Regions from separate parts of the Nocardia gipuzkoensis genome, predicted to be linked through region 1. Evidence: riboswitches for the same ligand, from Rfam matches in the RefSeq annotation. Region 1 holds a riboswitch; the other holds the start of a gene.
What was found. A riboswitch is a leader RNA that binds a small molecule or an ion and turns the genes downstream of it on or off. The one in region 1 is predicted to bind S-adenosylmethionine.

Region 1 (7,270 bases):
GCAACATCCTCCTGCACACCAGCGGTTTCGTGTATCTGATCGACTTCGGTATCGCCCGTGCCGCCGACAGCACCGCGCTCACCGCTACCGGGCTGGTGGTCGGCACACTGGGGTACATGGCGCCGGAGCGATTCACCGGCACGGTCGACGCCCGGTCCGATGTCTATTCGCTGGCCTGCGTGCTCTACGAAACCCTCACCGGAAAACCGCCCTACGGCGAAGGCGATCCGGCACAGCAGATGCACGCGCACCTGACGAGCGAACCGCCGCGTGCCGCGCGGGCTGCCCGCGACGTCCCGGCCGCACTCGACGCCGTCATAGCCCGGGGGATGGCCAAGGAGCCGGACGCGCGCTACAGCAGCGCGGGGAATTTCGCCGCGGCGGCCTCGGCTGCCCTGGCCCGATCCGCACCTGCGCTACCGCCCCCGCCTGTCACGCATACCACGGCACCGGCCGGCCACCCGGCTACTCGGAAGCTGACGGCCGCCACCCCGACGCCCCCGACGGCCGAGGTTCGTTCAGCCGCTCAGGCCGGGCAACGCGATCATCGATTGCGCGGATGGATACCCTTCGCCGCCGGAGCGGCGCTCGTCGCCGCGGTGGGGTTGTGGCTGCTCGGAAGCGGCATCGACTTCGGGTCCGCACCTGTTGCGGGTCCGACGGCCAGCGAAGCCGCCACGCCGACCGATGCCTCGCTGCCGTCGACCGGCGGGCAGGCCGCGAATCCGGGTCCTGCCGTGCGCGACGGAAACTTCGCTTTCACCGTGACCGGCGTGGCCTCCGACGCGACAACCGCGGCCGATTCCCACACAATCGTGACACTTACGGTCACCAACGTGTCCGACCGCGAACAAACCCTTGTCGTAGCCGATCAACGGCTGGTGACCACCGGCGGCCGCTCCGTCCCGCCCGACGCGGTGGTCACCGCCGAACTCAATTCGCCCGGCGACTCCGCGCGCCTCGCTCCCGGCCGCGTCAGTACGATCCGACTGGCCTTCGACCTGCCCGGCAAGAACAAGAACGGCAAGAAGAACGACAAGAAGGACGATGTCGCGAGCCACTTGATTCTGCGCGGCGCACCGTCGTCGCCCGGCGTCACCGTGCCGATCGGCTGACCGATCGCGCGACGGTTCCGTGGTCAGGAAAGGGCGTGGTCGAGGTCGTCCAGGAGGTCTTCGACGTCTTCGAGGCCCACCGAGATGCGCACGACGCCGTCGGTCAGGCCGATGGTTGCCCGGCCTTCGGGGCCCATGGCGCGGTGGGTGGTGGTGGCCGGGTGCGTGATCAGGCTCTTGGCGTCACCGAGGTTGTTGGAGATGTCGACGATGCGCAACCCGTTCAGGACTTCGAAAGCGCGCTTCTTCGCCTCGTTCTGGGGTGCGTTCAGCTCGAAGGTGACCACGGTGCCGCCTCCGCTCATCTGACCGGTGGCCAGCGCGTGCTGCGGATGTGATTCCAGGAACGGGTATCGCACCCAGCTGACGGCCGGGTTGCTCTCCAGGAAGCGGGCGATGCGCAGGGCGGACTCCGTGGAATGGCGCACCCGCAGCGGCATCGTCTCCAGACCCTTGAGCAGTGTCCACGCGTTGAACGGGCTCAGCGCCGGACCGGTATGGCGCATCAGCGTTTTCACCGGCCCGCCGATGTAGTCCTGCGCGCCCAGAATCGCGCCGCCCAGCACGCGGCCTTGCCCATCGATGTGCTTGGTGCCCGAGTAGACCACCACGTCGGCGCCGAGTTCGAAGCCACGTTGCAGCAGCGGAGTGGCGAACACGTTGTCCAGCACGACTTTCGCACCCGCCGCGTGCGCCAGCTCGGTTACCCGGCGCACGTCGACCAGCGTCTGCATCGGATTGGCGGGCGTCTCGAAGAACACCGCCTGGGTGGGCACCGACAGCGCCTGTTCCCACTGGTCGAGATCCTCGCCATCGACGAAGACGGTCTCCACGCCCCAGCGCGGCAGGATCTCGTTGCACACCACGAAGCACGAGCCGAACAGGCTGCGCGCGGCGACGAGCCGGTCGCCCGCGCTCAGCAGCGCGCCCAGCGCGGTGAACACCGCGGACATGCCACTCGCGGTCGCGAAGCACGCTTCGGCGCCGTCGAGCAGGCGCATCCGCTCCTCGAACATGGCCACGGTGGGGTTGCCGTAGCGGGAGTAGACGAAGTGCTCCACCTCGCCGGTGAACGCGGCCTCGGCGGCCTCGGCACTCTCGTAGACGAAGCCGGAGGTCAGAAAGAGCGCCTCGGCGGTCTCCTCGAAACCGGAGCGCCGCAGGCCGCCACGCACGCCGAGCGTCGCGGGGCCGACGCCGTCAGGCAGTGGCTTGTCGAACGCGCCGCCGGTGATCACGACTGCCGCCAGGGCAGTCCGAGGGCACGCCAGCCCGCGCCGCCGCGATGCCCGAATTCGTCGAGCGGGCCTTCGAAGCCCTCGAGCACGTTGTAGGAGGTGCGGTAACCCGCCGACGTGGCGGTGATCGCCGCGCCCACCGAACGCTGGCCGGAGCGACAGAGGAAGACGACGGGAGCATCGGGGTCGTGACCGTCGAGCGCCTGCTTCAACTGCTCGACGAACGCCTCGTTGCGCGCACCCGTCGAGTCGACCCACTCGATCAGCACGGTCGGCCGTTCGATGGAGCTCGTGTCGGGGACGCCGACGAACCTCCATTCCGCTTCCGTCCGCACGTCCACCAGGACGGCTTCGGGATTGTCCCGCAACAGTTCCCATGCCTGCTGCGGAGTGATGTCACCGGCATAACTCATGTGCACCTCCTGCGAATCCGCACTTGCCGCGCCCGGGACCGGGGCGCCGCCAGGTCGTCACCCGGAGCACCCCACCGCGGAGGAGGGTTGCCGACCAGTAATGCCGGGGCTTGACACTGGTTCTCATGACCTTCGACTGAGATTGCACCGACCCGGGTCACCCTGTCAAACCCTGGCGCGCACCGCGCGAACGCTCAGGTGCAGACCAGCCACTTGCCGCCGGACCTGGTGAGATTCCAGGTCGACGTCGCCTCCCGCCCGTCCACCTTCGTCGTCACGGTCGCCTTGCCCCGGTCGCCGTCCACCATGGGGCTGTCGATTTTCGTGATCTCGACCGGCTTTCCGGCGCCGTCTCGGCCCGCCAGCGGCGAGCGGCTCGCGTCGAAACCCTGGCAGGCGGTGCCCGGCGGCGGCACGGCGTCGCTGCGATTGGAGCCGTCGACGAAATTGCGGACGGCCGCCACGAGGCGGTCGGCTTCTGTGACATTTTTCTCAGCGGGCGACAGCACACCGCCGAGCACGATCGCGATCAGCACGATCGCCGCGACCACCGCGGCCGCGATGAACGGGGCCGCGGAGCGCTTGTCGGTCTGATCGACCCGGATGATCTCATCCTCGCCCGGGGTCGGCTGCTGTTCGCTCATGACTCGATGATCCCTGGTCGGCGCGGGTATCGAGCGCTCGGCCCCCGGCTCAGGACCGCGGCGATCACGACCGGGGCCGGGCGGCCGCGATAGGCGGCGCGGAACCGGGTAAGCGACGGATGTGGCTTGCGATGACATCCGCCGAGTTCACGCACCGCCGCGGGGTGGGATCGACCATCCCGATAGAATCGCGGAACGGCGTCCTGCTGTCATAGCGAATCGGCAGCTCCACGCCGCGGAACGGAGCACCGTGCAGCCACGAGCCGGCAACGCCGGCGTCCGCACCGGACGGGTGCGACGAGCCGGTGCGTCAACTTAGCCTAAGCTAAGCCCAGACGTCATTCATTGTTTCGACCATAAGGTGCGCGTAAAAGATGACCGAACAGAGTGCAGTAGAGGACGGCGGTGTCCGTGAGCCCTCCACGGTGACGCAGGCTTCCTCCTCCGGGCCTGACGCGCACACCGCGAAGACCCGCCCGCTCCGCATCGCGATCGTGGGCGCCGGACCGGCCGGGATCTACGCCGCCGACGCGTTGATGAAGTCCGATGCCGAGGTGAGCATCGACCTGTTCGAGCGCATGCCCGCGCCGTTCGGGTTGATCCGCTACGGCGTCGCGCCCGACCATCCGCGGATCAAGGGCATCATCACCGCCCTGCACAAGGTGCTGGACAAGCCGCAGGTGCGCCTGCTGGGCAATATCGACTACGGCACCGACATCACCCTCGACGACCTGCGCGCCTTCTACGACGCGGTGATCTTCTCCACCGGCGCCAACGCCGACCGCGCCCTGCCGATCCCCGGGATCGATCTGGACGGCTCCTTCGGCGCCGCCGACTTCGTCTCCTGGTACGACGGCCACCCCGACGTGCCCCGCACCTGGCCGTTGGACGCGGAGAAGGTCGCGGTCCTCGGCGTCGGCAACGTCGCGCTGGACGTCGCGCGCGTGCTGGCCAAGACCGGCGACGAGCTGCTGCCCACGGAGATCCCGCCGAACGTCTACAAGGGCCTGAAGGCCAACAAGGCCGTGGAAGTCCACGTCTTCGGCCGTCGCGGCCCGGCACAGGCCAAGTTCACCCCGCTGGAACTGCGCGAACTCGACCACTCGCCCACCATCGAAGTCATCGTCGACCCCGAGGACATCGACTACGACGAAGGCTCCGAAGCCGCGCGCCGCCACTCCAAGCAGGTGGACATGGTCGCCAACACCCTCGAGCAGTGGGCCATCCGCGACGCAGGCGACCGCCCGCACAAGCTGTTCCTGCACTTCTTCGAATCGCCCGCCGAGGTGCTCGGCGAGAACGGCAAGGTGGTCGGCCTGCGCACCGAGCGCACCCAGCTCGACGGCACCGGCAACGTCAAGGGCACCGGCGTGTTCAAGGACTGGGACGTGCAGGCGGTCTACCGTGCTGTCGGCTACCTGTCGCAGAACCTGACCCACCTGCCGTTCGACGACCAGGCGGGCACCGTGCCGAACGAAGCGGGTCGCGTGATCACCGACGAGAACGCCGACGGCGCCGCGCGGTACATGCCCGCCACCTACGTCACCGGCTGGATCAAGCGCGGCCCCGTGGGCCTGATCGGTCACACCAAGGGCGACGCCAACGAGACCATCGCCTGCCTGCTGGACGACGCTCCCAGCTTCGCACCGGCCGAGCGGCCCGAACCCGAGGCCGTCACCGAGTTCCTGGAGAGCAAGGGCATTCCGTTCACCACCTGGGCCGGCTGGTACCGCCTGGACGCGCACGAGCGCTCCCTCGGCGAGCCCGAGGGCCGCGAGCGGGTCAAGGTGGTGGAGCGCGAGGACATGCTGCGCGCCAGCGAACCGCACAAGGTCTGATCACCCGGCTGCGAACGACTCCGCTGCCACCGCGACACCCCCGCTGTGGCAGCGGAAAATCCGACACTGAGGCATTCTGTACAAGTGTTCGATGCCCACCTGCACATCTTCGACCCGCGGTTTCCGTTGGCCGAGAACGAGGGCTACCTGCCCGACCCGTTCACCATCGCCGATTACCGCAAGCGCATGTCGCGATTCGACATCGGCGGCGGCGCGGTGGTCAGCGGGTCGTTCCAGGGCACCGACCAGACGTACTTGAAGGCCGCCCTCGCCGAACTCGGTCCGGGCTGGGTCGGTGTCACCCGGCTCGACCTCGACGCCAGCGACGAGGAGATCCTCGAACTGGACCGCATCGGCGTGCGCGCGCTGCGCTTCAACCTCAAACGCGCGGCCACCGACATCACCGGGATGACGTTGCAGGCGCTGCGCGCGTACGAATTGGCGGGCTGGCACGTCGAGGTCTACATCGACGGCACGATGCTGGCCTCGCTGCAACCCGTCATCTCCAAGCTGCCCGCGCTGTCGGTCGACCATTTGGGCATGTCCGCGGAGGGCGTGCCTTTCCTGCTCGATCTCGTCGATCGCGGCGCCAAGGTCAAAGCGACGGGTTTCGGCCGGGTCGCCATGAACGTGGCCGACACGCTGCGCCGCATTCACGCCGTGAATCCCGAAGCCCTGATGTTCGGCACCGATCTGCCCGGCACTCGCGCCGGGCGCCCGTTCGAGGACTCGGACGTCGATCTGCTCTGTGACGTCGTGGGCACCGACATGTACGCGGTGCTGGAGGACAACGCACGCGCGTTCTACCGTCTCCCGGCCCGCGAGCGCACCGTCAGCACCGACCACGCCCCCACATTGCCGCTGTACCGCCCGGAACCGCCGACCCTGCGGCTGCGCCGCGACGAACTGCCCGACGAAAGCCGTGCGGGAGACACGATTCCGTTCCCCGCCATCGATCGGTAGCGCTCAGACGGCGAAGACGCCTACCACCCAGACCACGACGGCCAGCAGCGCGCCGAAGAGCTCGATCATGATGGACAGACCGACGCCCTTCAACGCGTGCACCGTCGCCTGCCAGGCCTGCCGGTTGACGCGCAGCCGCTGGAGTTCCGAAAGGTACACGCCGAGAACGAACCCCACGAACAGGCCGACCACCGGGATCACGAAGAAGCCGACCACGCCGAGTACCGCACCGAGGAAGACCGCGCGGTTGGACACCCCCGCGTCCTTCATCCTGCGCCCGGGCCAGGTGTATTTGACGACGCCGGAGAGCACCAGCAGCAACGTGCTGATCGCGAAAACCGTCCAGGCCGTGGCGCCCCCGGTCAGGAAGGTCCAGACGGCGATGGCCCCGAAGATCAGGATGACACCCGGCAGGATCGGCACGACGACCCCGACGAGGCCGACCAGAATCACAAGGCCGGCGAGAAGGGTGTACCACCCCTGATCAGACAGCGCGTCCACACGTGCAGCCTATAGCGGCGAGCGCTCCCGAGCTGTTCATGAGATTTCGCCATCTCGCAGGAACTCGGCGAGTGCTTCGTTGAAGCGCTCCGGTTCCTCCGAGAACGGCGCATGACCGCTGTGCTCGAAGCGCACCGCCTTCGCGTTCGGCAATTGCGCCGCGAGCCATTCGTCGAGCGGACCGGGGAAGATCTTGCTCTGCGCCCCGTAGATCAGCAGTGCGGGCACGGTGACCTCGGGCAGGACCTGCCGGAAGTCGGCGAAGGCCATGTCATACCAGACGGCGCAGGCCGCGGCGGTCGGCGTTTGCGCCGTCTCCGCGTACACCGCGTCGATCACCTCCGGTGGCGGGGTGTCGGCGAAGCATGCCGCGATGAACGGCTTGATCACCGACGGCCGCGCGTACTTCACCGCCTGCACGAAAACCGCGAGATCACTCTGGGAGTAGCCGCCCTGGAGCGGAAAGTCCCAGCCCGGCGCGTCGAGAAATCGCGGCGACTGGTCCACGAAGACCACCGAATGCAGCCGCTCACAATCGAACTGCTGAATGTAGGCGAG
Region 2 (7,270 bases), 680 kb from region 1:
GGGCAAGTGGACGGTGCTGATCATCGACGCGCTCGCCGAGGGAACCATGCGGTACACCGATCTACGCCACCGCATCGACGGCATCTCCCAGAAGATGCTGACGCAGACGTTGCGTCAGCTGGAGACCGACGGATTCGTCACGCGGACAGTGCATCCCACCGTGCCGCCGCGGGTCGAGTACACGCTGACGGAGCTGGGTCACAGCCTGCGCACGCCGATAGCGGCGCTGCGGGAGTGGATCGAGACCAATATCAACCGAATCGAAGCGGCGCGGCGGGCCGCGGCGCTGTGAGGTGGCGACCAGCGAACCGGTCAGCGTTCGGGTCGCACACCGGTCCGGGCTAGTCGCATGGTCTCGGTCAGCAGTTTCGACACCGCCGCCGCCTCGGTGAGGAACCCGTCGTGCCCGTCGCGGGAGTGCACGATCTCCAGTCCGTCGCAGCCGGGGAGCAGATCGGCGAGCTCCTGCTGGGTACGCAGCGGGTACAGCCGGTCGGAGTCGACGCCACCGACCACGCAGGGCACCGGCGTCGCCGCGAGCGCCGCCTCGATGCCGCCGCGACCACGGCCGACGTCGTGGCGGTTCATCGCCTCGGTCAGCAACACGTAGGTGGCGGGATCGAAACGCTGGCACAACTTCTCGGCTTGGTGGTCGAGGTAGCTCTGCACCGCGTACCGGCCGCCGTTCCACGGGTCCTCGTCGCCCTGCGGTTTGTTCTCGAATCGGTGGTCCAGCTCGAATTCGGTGCGGTAGGTCAGGTGCGCGATCCGCCGAGCCAGGGCCATGCCCGTCGTCGGGGCGCGGCCGGTGCCGTGATAGTCACCGCCCTGCCAGTCCGGGTCGGCCTTGATCGCCGCGATCTGAGTGGTCTGGGTACCGATCTGGTCGGCGGTAGCGCGAGCGCCGACCGCCAGCACCAGCGCCGCGGCGACCCGCTCCGGTGCGCCGACCATCCACTCCAGCACCCGCATGCCGCCCATCGACCCGCCCACCACGGCGGCGAGCCGCTCGACGCCGAGCAGGTCCAGCAGAGCGGCCTCCGCGGTCACCTGGTCGCGGATGGAGATCTCGGGAAACCTCGCGCCCCATGGCTTTCCATCAGGGGCGAGAGTGGATGGCCCGGTGCTGCCCTTGCAGCCGCCGAGCACGTTCGTCGCGATCACACACCATTCGTCGGTGTCCAGCGGCGCGCCCGGCCCGACCATGCCGTCCCACCAGCCGGGCATCTCGTGTACGTCGTCGGGCTTGCCGACGACGTGCGAATCGCCGGTCAGCGCGTGTTCGACCAGCACGACGTTGTCCAGTCCGGGGGAGAGCTCACCCCAGCGTTGCACCGCCAGGCGCACGTCCGGGATGACCGCTCCGTTCTCCAGTCGCACATCGCCGATGGCGATGGTGCCGAGCTGCCCGTCCGAGGGCGGCAGGGCGACGGCGGAGGTCCGGGCGCTCCGTTCGGTATCCACGGTCACGTCGTCGCCGCCGCGAAACCGGCGCGCAGATCGGCCGGAATGTCCTCGAGGCCGACCGCGAGACGGACCGGTTCTGGGGCGAGCCGTTCCTCGGGTGTGAGCTGCGAATGCGTCGTCGACGCGGGGTGAATCACGAGGGAACGCACCTTCCCGATGTTAGCCACGCGGGTGTGCATGGCTGATCCGACCTGAGTGGGGTGCGTAGTCCGGTAGGTCGGCAGGGCGGCCGCATCGATCGGTCCGTCCGGAGTCCGGCCCGATTGCTCGGTCTCGAAGGACCACTGCGTCGGGTCGTGTTCGGCCCCGCGCACGGTGGATTCACTCATGGTTTGCTCCCAAAAGGTGTTCGCCGGTACAGCAGGGGTTAGCGGTGTGAACAACAACACATGCCGGCGACCTCCTGGTACGCGCTTGCTCCCGGCTTTCGGGAGCCAGGTCATCACCCGGAGCACCCCACCGCGGATGGAGGGTTGCCGACCAGCGAGCCGGGGCTTGGCGCTGATACTCATGACCTGCCCGGCATCATAACCGGCGGTCCGTCAGCGTCCGAAATCCTCCAGCGCACGCCCCTGATCGGAGGCAGTCGGCGCGACGCAGCAGCTGCGCACGAATTCGTCGTAGGTCTCGGTGAAGTTGGAGCGCCCGGCCCGGGCCGCGGTGGCCATGTCATCGTCCAGGAACAGGTCGTCCGAGCACTCCATGCCGACGTGGCCGATCAGCTGCCAGGTGCCGACGATGAGCCGCACCGCGCGGGCGTCCGGTTCGGTGCCGAGGCGCTCGGCGACCACCGCGGCGATGGCGGTGTTCTTGTCGTCGGCGTGTTCGAGACTGCGCGCGCTGACCGACGGACTGCTGCGCAGGATCCGCTGCATCTTCTGGAACTGCCGGAACGACAGCGGGTCGGCCTCACCCGCCTCGGCGGCTCGATCGACCACGGACAGGAAGGCCTGCCGCAGCGCGGCGAGTTCGTTGCCGGTGCGCGGCAGCTGACGCAGGGTCTCGGCCACGGTGCGGCCGAAGTCCTGGACCGGCCCCAGCACGATGTCCTCTTTGCTGTCGAAATAGCGGTTGATCGTGCGCGGCGAGACATCCGCGGCGTTGGCGATCTGCTCGATCGTGGTCGCCTCGAAGCCCTGGGCGTCGCACAGGTCGAGGGCCGCCGCGATGATGCGCAACCTGGTCTGTTGCTTCTTGCGTTCGCGCAGGCCCGGGGCGCTCGCGGCAGCTGCAGCGGCGCTCGTGCCCATCGACGTCGATGACTCGAGCATGTCCCGATGGTAACCCAACCCTCCGTTCTTCTGTCCGTAACAGTCAAATGTCGTATTGCGACATTTTTCGCTTGACGACAAATGGCGTCCAATGCCAGGATGGCTTCAGTTCATCGAGGGACGAGGAGATGACCGTGACGGACACGGCGACAGCGGTGCACGCGCCGCACAAACCGGGCGGCTCAGCGCGCTGGCTCGCGCTGGCAGTGATCGCATCGGCCCAGCTCATGGTGGTTCTGGACGCCACCATCGTGACCATCTCGCTGCCGTTCGCGCAGCGTGATCTCGACATCAGCGACGGCAACCGGCAGTGGATGCTCACCGCCTACACGCTGATCTTCGGCGGCCTGCTGCTGCTGGGCGGCCGGATGGCCGACTACCTGGGGCGCCGCCGGATCTTCATCATCGGCCTGATCGGCTTCGCGGGCGCTTCGGCCCTGGCCGGTCTCGCCCAGAACGGTGCGGAGTTGTTCGCCGGACGCGCGCTACAAGGCGCGTTCGCCGCACTCTTGGCCCCGGCCGCGCTCTCGCTGCTGTCGGTGACGTTCACCGAGCCAGGTGAGCGGGCCACCGCCTTCGGCGTGTTCGCGGGTATCTCCGCGGGCGGTGCGGCGCTCGGCCTGATCGCGGGCGGCGCGCTCACCGAGTACGCGTCGTGGCGCTGGTGCCTGCTGGTCAATACGCCGATCGCGCTGCTCGCGCTGCTCGGAGCGCTGGCCTGGGTGGCGAAGGACGTGCCGGCGCCGCGCGTCGGGGGATACGACATGCCCGGTGCCGTCACGGTGACGCTGGGCCTGATCGCCATCGTGTACGGCTTCAGCCGCGCCGCCGAGGACGGCTGGCTGGCCGGTGGCACCCTGGCGCTGCTGATCGCCGGACCGGTTCTGCTCGCCGCCTTCGTGGTGATCGAACGGCGGTCGTCGAACCCGCTGTTGCCGCTGCACATCCCGGGCGAGATCAACCGGGGCGGGGCGTTCCTCGCGGCACTGCTCATCCCGATCGCGATGTTCGCGATGTTCCTGTTCCTGAGTTACTACTTCCAGATCACGTTGGGCTACTCGGCGCTGAAAGCCGGCTTCGCCTTCCTGCCCTTCCCGGCGGGCATCGCGATCTCGGCGGGTGTCACCAGCGCCCTGCTGCCGAAGCTCGGCCCCCGTCCGCTGATGGTGGCGGGCGCCGTGCTGGGTGTCATCGGCTTGGTACTGCTGGCGCAGCTCGGCTACGGCGACAGCTTCCTCGCCGGGGTGCTGCCTGCCCAGGTGCTCATCGCGCTCGGCATGGGCCCGCTGTTCGTCGGGATGCAGACGGTGGCGCTGCACCAGGTGGAGGAAGCGGACTCGGGTGTGGCGTCCGCGCTGCTGAACGCGGCGCAGCAGGTCGGCGGCGCGGTCGGGACGGCACTGCTGACCACCATCTCGGTGCAGGTCGCCGAGACCTTCGCCCAGGACAACCCCGGCATCGACAACCTGGCCGCGCGCGCCGCGATCCACAGCTACGACGTGGCCTTCTACGTCGGCGCCGGGTTCTTCCTCGCGGCCATCCCGATCATCGCCCTGATGATCCGGGACCGGCCGCAGAACCTGATCGAAGGCTCCGAGGAGGGGGCCCGGGTTCCGGTCGCGGTCTGATCCATCGGCGGCGAGGTCCGCGCAACGTCACGGCGTTGTGCGGACCTCGCCGTTTTGCGGGGAAGTTGCCGAGCTCGAACGGAAGGCGGATCATAGCGGCGACGGCGGTTGCGCGGGTGCCCGTCGCGGTGCTGAGAGGCACCGCTGACCTACCAATCGGTAACAAAGGTGGCCCAGCTCACTCCGGGGGCTGCCCGTGCGGTGAGGACTTCGGCAGCAGTACGCTTGTCTTGTTTGCACCACACGTCTCGCGGACAACGCGGGACATATACGTTGTCTGTTGGAACAGCTGGGGTCCGCTCACAAGCGTGTTCGCCTGGCCGTGCAATGAGGGCACCATCCTAGGAGGACACGAAGATCCATGTCCAAGATCAAGGTTGAAGGCACCGTCGTAGAACTCGACGGCGACGAGATGACCCGGATCATCTGGCAGTTCATCAAGGACAAGCTGATCCACCCCTATCTCGACGTGAACCTGGAGTACTACGACCTCGGCATCGAATACCGAGACAAGACAGACGACCAGGTCACCGTCGACGCCGCCGAGGCCATCAAGCGGCACGGCGTCGGTGTGAAGTGCGCCACCATCACCCCGGACGAGGCGCGGGTCAAGGAATTCGGTCTCAAGAAGATGTGGCGTTCGCCCAACGGCACCATCCGCAACATCCTCGGCGGCACCATCTTCCGCGCCCCGATCATCATCTCGAACGTTCCCCGGCTGGTTCCCGGCTGGACCAAGCCGATCATCATCGGCCGCCACGCTTTCGGTGACCAGTACCGCGCCACCGACTTCAAGGTGTTCCAGGGCGGCACCGTCACGTTGACCTTCACCCCGGACGACGGCAGCGAGCCGATCGTGCACGAGGTCGTGAAGATGCCCGAGGACGGCGGTGTCGTCATGGGCATGTACAACTTCCGCAAGTCGATCGAGGATTTCGCGCGGGCGTCGTTCAACTACGGCCTGCAGCAGAACTACCCGGTGTACATGTCGACGAAGAACACCATCCTCAAGGCCTACGACGGCATGTTCAAGGACACGTTCCAGGACATCTTCGACGCCGAGTTCAAGAGCCAGTTCGACGCCGCGGGCCTGACCTACGAGCACCGCCTCATCGACGACATGGTCGCCTCCTCCATGAAATGGGAGGGCGGTTACGTCTGGGCCTGCAAGAACTACGACGGCGACGTGCAGTCCGACACCGTGGCCCAGGGCTTCGGTTCGCTCGGCCTGATGACGTCGGTGCTGCTCACCCCGGACGGCCAGACCTGTGAGGCCGAGGCCGCGCACGGCACCGTCACCCGGCACTACCGCCAGCACCAGCAGGGCAAGCCGACCTCGACCAACCCGATCGCGTCGATCTTCGCCTGGACCCGGGGCCTCGAGCACCGCGGCAAGCTGGACAACACTCCCGAGGTCATCGGCTTCGCGCAGACCCTGGAGGACGTCGTCATCAAGACCGTCGAGGGCGGCCAGATGACCAAGGACCTCGCGCTGCTCGTCGGCGGGGACCAGGGCTACCTGAGCACCGAGGAGTTCCTCGGCGCGCTGGACGCCAACCTGGCTCGCGCACTGCGCTGAGTTCGCGCGGCGCCGTCTCGGGCGCCGAACCGCGGGGCCGAGCCGCGTCGCCTCGGCCGACTCCGGCGCTGGGTGCTCACCCAGCGCCGGGCTGACACAATCGGGCACCCGCCCCACCTCCGGTGGAACGGGTGCCCGGACTGTTTTCGGGGCTACTTCGCGCCGGCCCCGGCTCGATCGAGCAGGCCCGCGACGGCCCGGGTGAAGCTCGCCGCGCCGTTGCCGCGTTCGACTTCGGTGTCGAACAACCGCTGCAGGGGATCGAGCAGGTCGGTCGCCACACCCTGGTCGCGGCTCGTGACCCGAATGTTGGCCAGACCGGCCTGGTTCACCGAGAGATCGGAGAAGTTGACCGGGTACTGCTGGGAGTCGATCTCGGCGGCGAGCACGGGCAGCATGTCCAGCAGGGAGCGCAGCCATGGGACCAGGAAGCCGTCGGTGAACTCGCCCGCGGTGAAGTCCGCGCTGCCCACCATTGCGACCGCCTGGAAAAATCCGGAGAACATGCCGTACATGCCCGCCAGCACGGCCATGTCGTGCAGGCCCGCCAGTCCCGCGTCCGCGCCGAGGTACTTCGCGTTGCCCAGTTGGGCGATGGTGGCGCGGTGTTCGGTGTGTGCGGCGGGGGAGCCGCTGTACATCAGCAGGGTGTCGGGCGTGCCGAGAGTTTGCGGGACGCCGAGGATGCCCGCATCCAGGAAATGCCCGCCGCGGGCGTCGATCGCGCCGGCCAGGTCGCGCGCCTCGTCGGGACGACCGGTGGCGACGTTCAGGACGGTGCGCCCATCCAGGTTGTCGGGAATCGCGCCGAGCAGGCCGCCGGCCGCGCCGGTGTCGGCCAACGCCACCACGACGAGCCGTCCCGCCGCGATCGCCTCGGCCGCCGAAGCCGTCCGCGTGGCGCCCAGCTCGCCGAGTCGCGCGTCCTTGCCCGCCGACCGATTCCACACGGTGGTCGGATGGCCGCCGCGCAGGAAGATCTCGGCGATCGCCGCGCCGATGCGCCCCAGGCCGAGGACGGTGACCGGGGTCCGGTTGTCGTTCATTGGTTCCTCCGTCGATATGTGAGTTCGGGTGGGGCGCCCGCAGATCAGTGTCGGCGCTTCGGGCGGAGGACAGTGAGTGGCAGGACTGACCAGCATCGAACGTTTACTGCCATATGCTGGGACGTATGACCGGCAGAACCGTGGCCATGGCGATCGCTCCCGGAGCACTGCATCCATGGGATCTCTACGAATTGGGAGTGGTGGCGTCGATCTTCGGCACGCCGCAGCCCGATCTGGCCGACCCTTGGTATGAGCTGCGTGTGTGCTCGGTGACTCCGG

Region 2: it holds a riboswitch for S-adenosylmethionine, as region 1 does, so the genes downstream of both, LTT66_RS06935 (PLP-dependent transferase) here and LTT66_RS09975 (rhodanese-like domain-containing protein) in region 1, are expected to answer to the same signal.

The regions. Positions count from the first base shown of each region.
Region 1 covers NZ_CP089225.1:2,163,191-2,170,460, forward strand. The annotation lists gene LTT66_RS09965 (serine/threonine-protein kinase) at 1-1,115, shown strand, start outside; gene LTT66_RS09970 (O-succinylhomoserine sulfhydrylase) at 1,139-2,353, opposite strand; gene LTT66_RS09975 (rhodanese-like domain-containing protein) at 2,350-2,766, opposite strand; SAM riboswitch class IV at 2,781-2,897, opposite strand; gene LTT66_RS09980 (Rv0361 family membrane protein) at 2,961-3,410, opposite strand; gene LTT66_RS09985 (FAD-dependent oxidoreductase) at 3,896-5,248, shown strand; gene LTT66_RS09990 (amidohydrolase family protein) at 5,333-6,211, shown strand; gene LTT66_RS09995 (DUF456 domain-containing protein) at 6,215-6,712, opposite strand; gene LTT66_RS10000 (alpha/beta fold hydrolase) at 6,749-7,270, opposite strand, start outside.
Region 2 covers NZ_CP089225.1:1,481,913-1,489,182, reverse strand. The annotation lists gene LTT66_RS06945 (winged helix-turn-helix transcriptional regulator) at 1-292, shown strand, start outside; gene metX (homoserine O-acetyltransferase MetX) at 313-1,470, opposite strand; partial or broken gene LTT66_RS06935 (PLP-dependent transferase) at 1,467-1,646, opposite strand; SAM riboswitch class IV at 1,873-1,983, opposite strand; gene LTT66_RS06930 (TetR/AcrR family transcriptional regulator) at 2,010-2,738, opposite strand; gene LTT66_RS06925 (MFS transporter) at 2,867-4,366, shown strand; gene LTT66_RS06920 (NADP-dependent isocitrate dehydrogenase) at 4,728-5,945, shown strand; gene LTT66_RS06915 (NAD(P)-dependent oxidoreductase) at 6,098-6,991, opposite strand; gene LTT66_RS06910 (GlxA family transcriptional regulator) at 7,117-7,270, shown strand, end outside.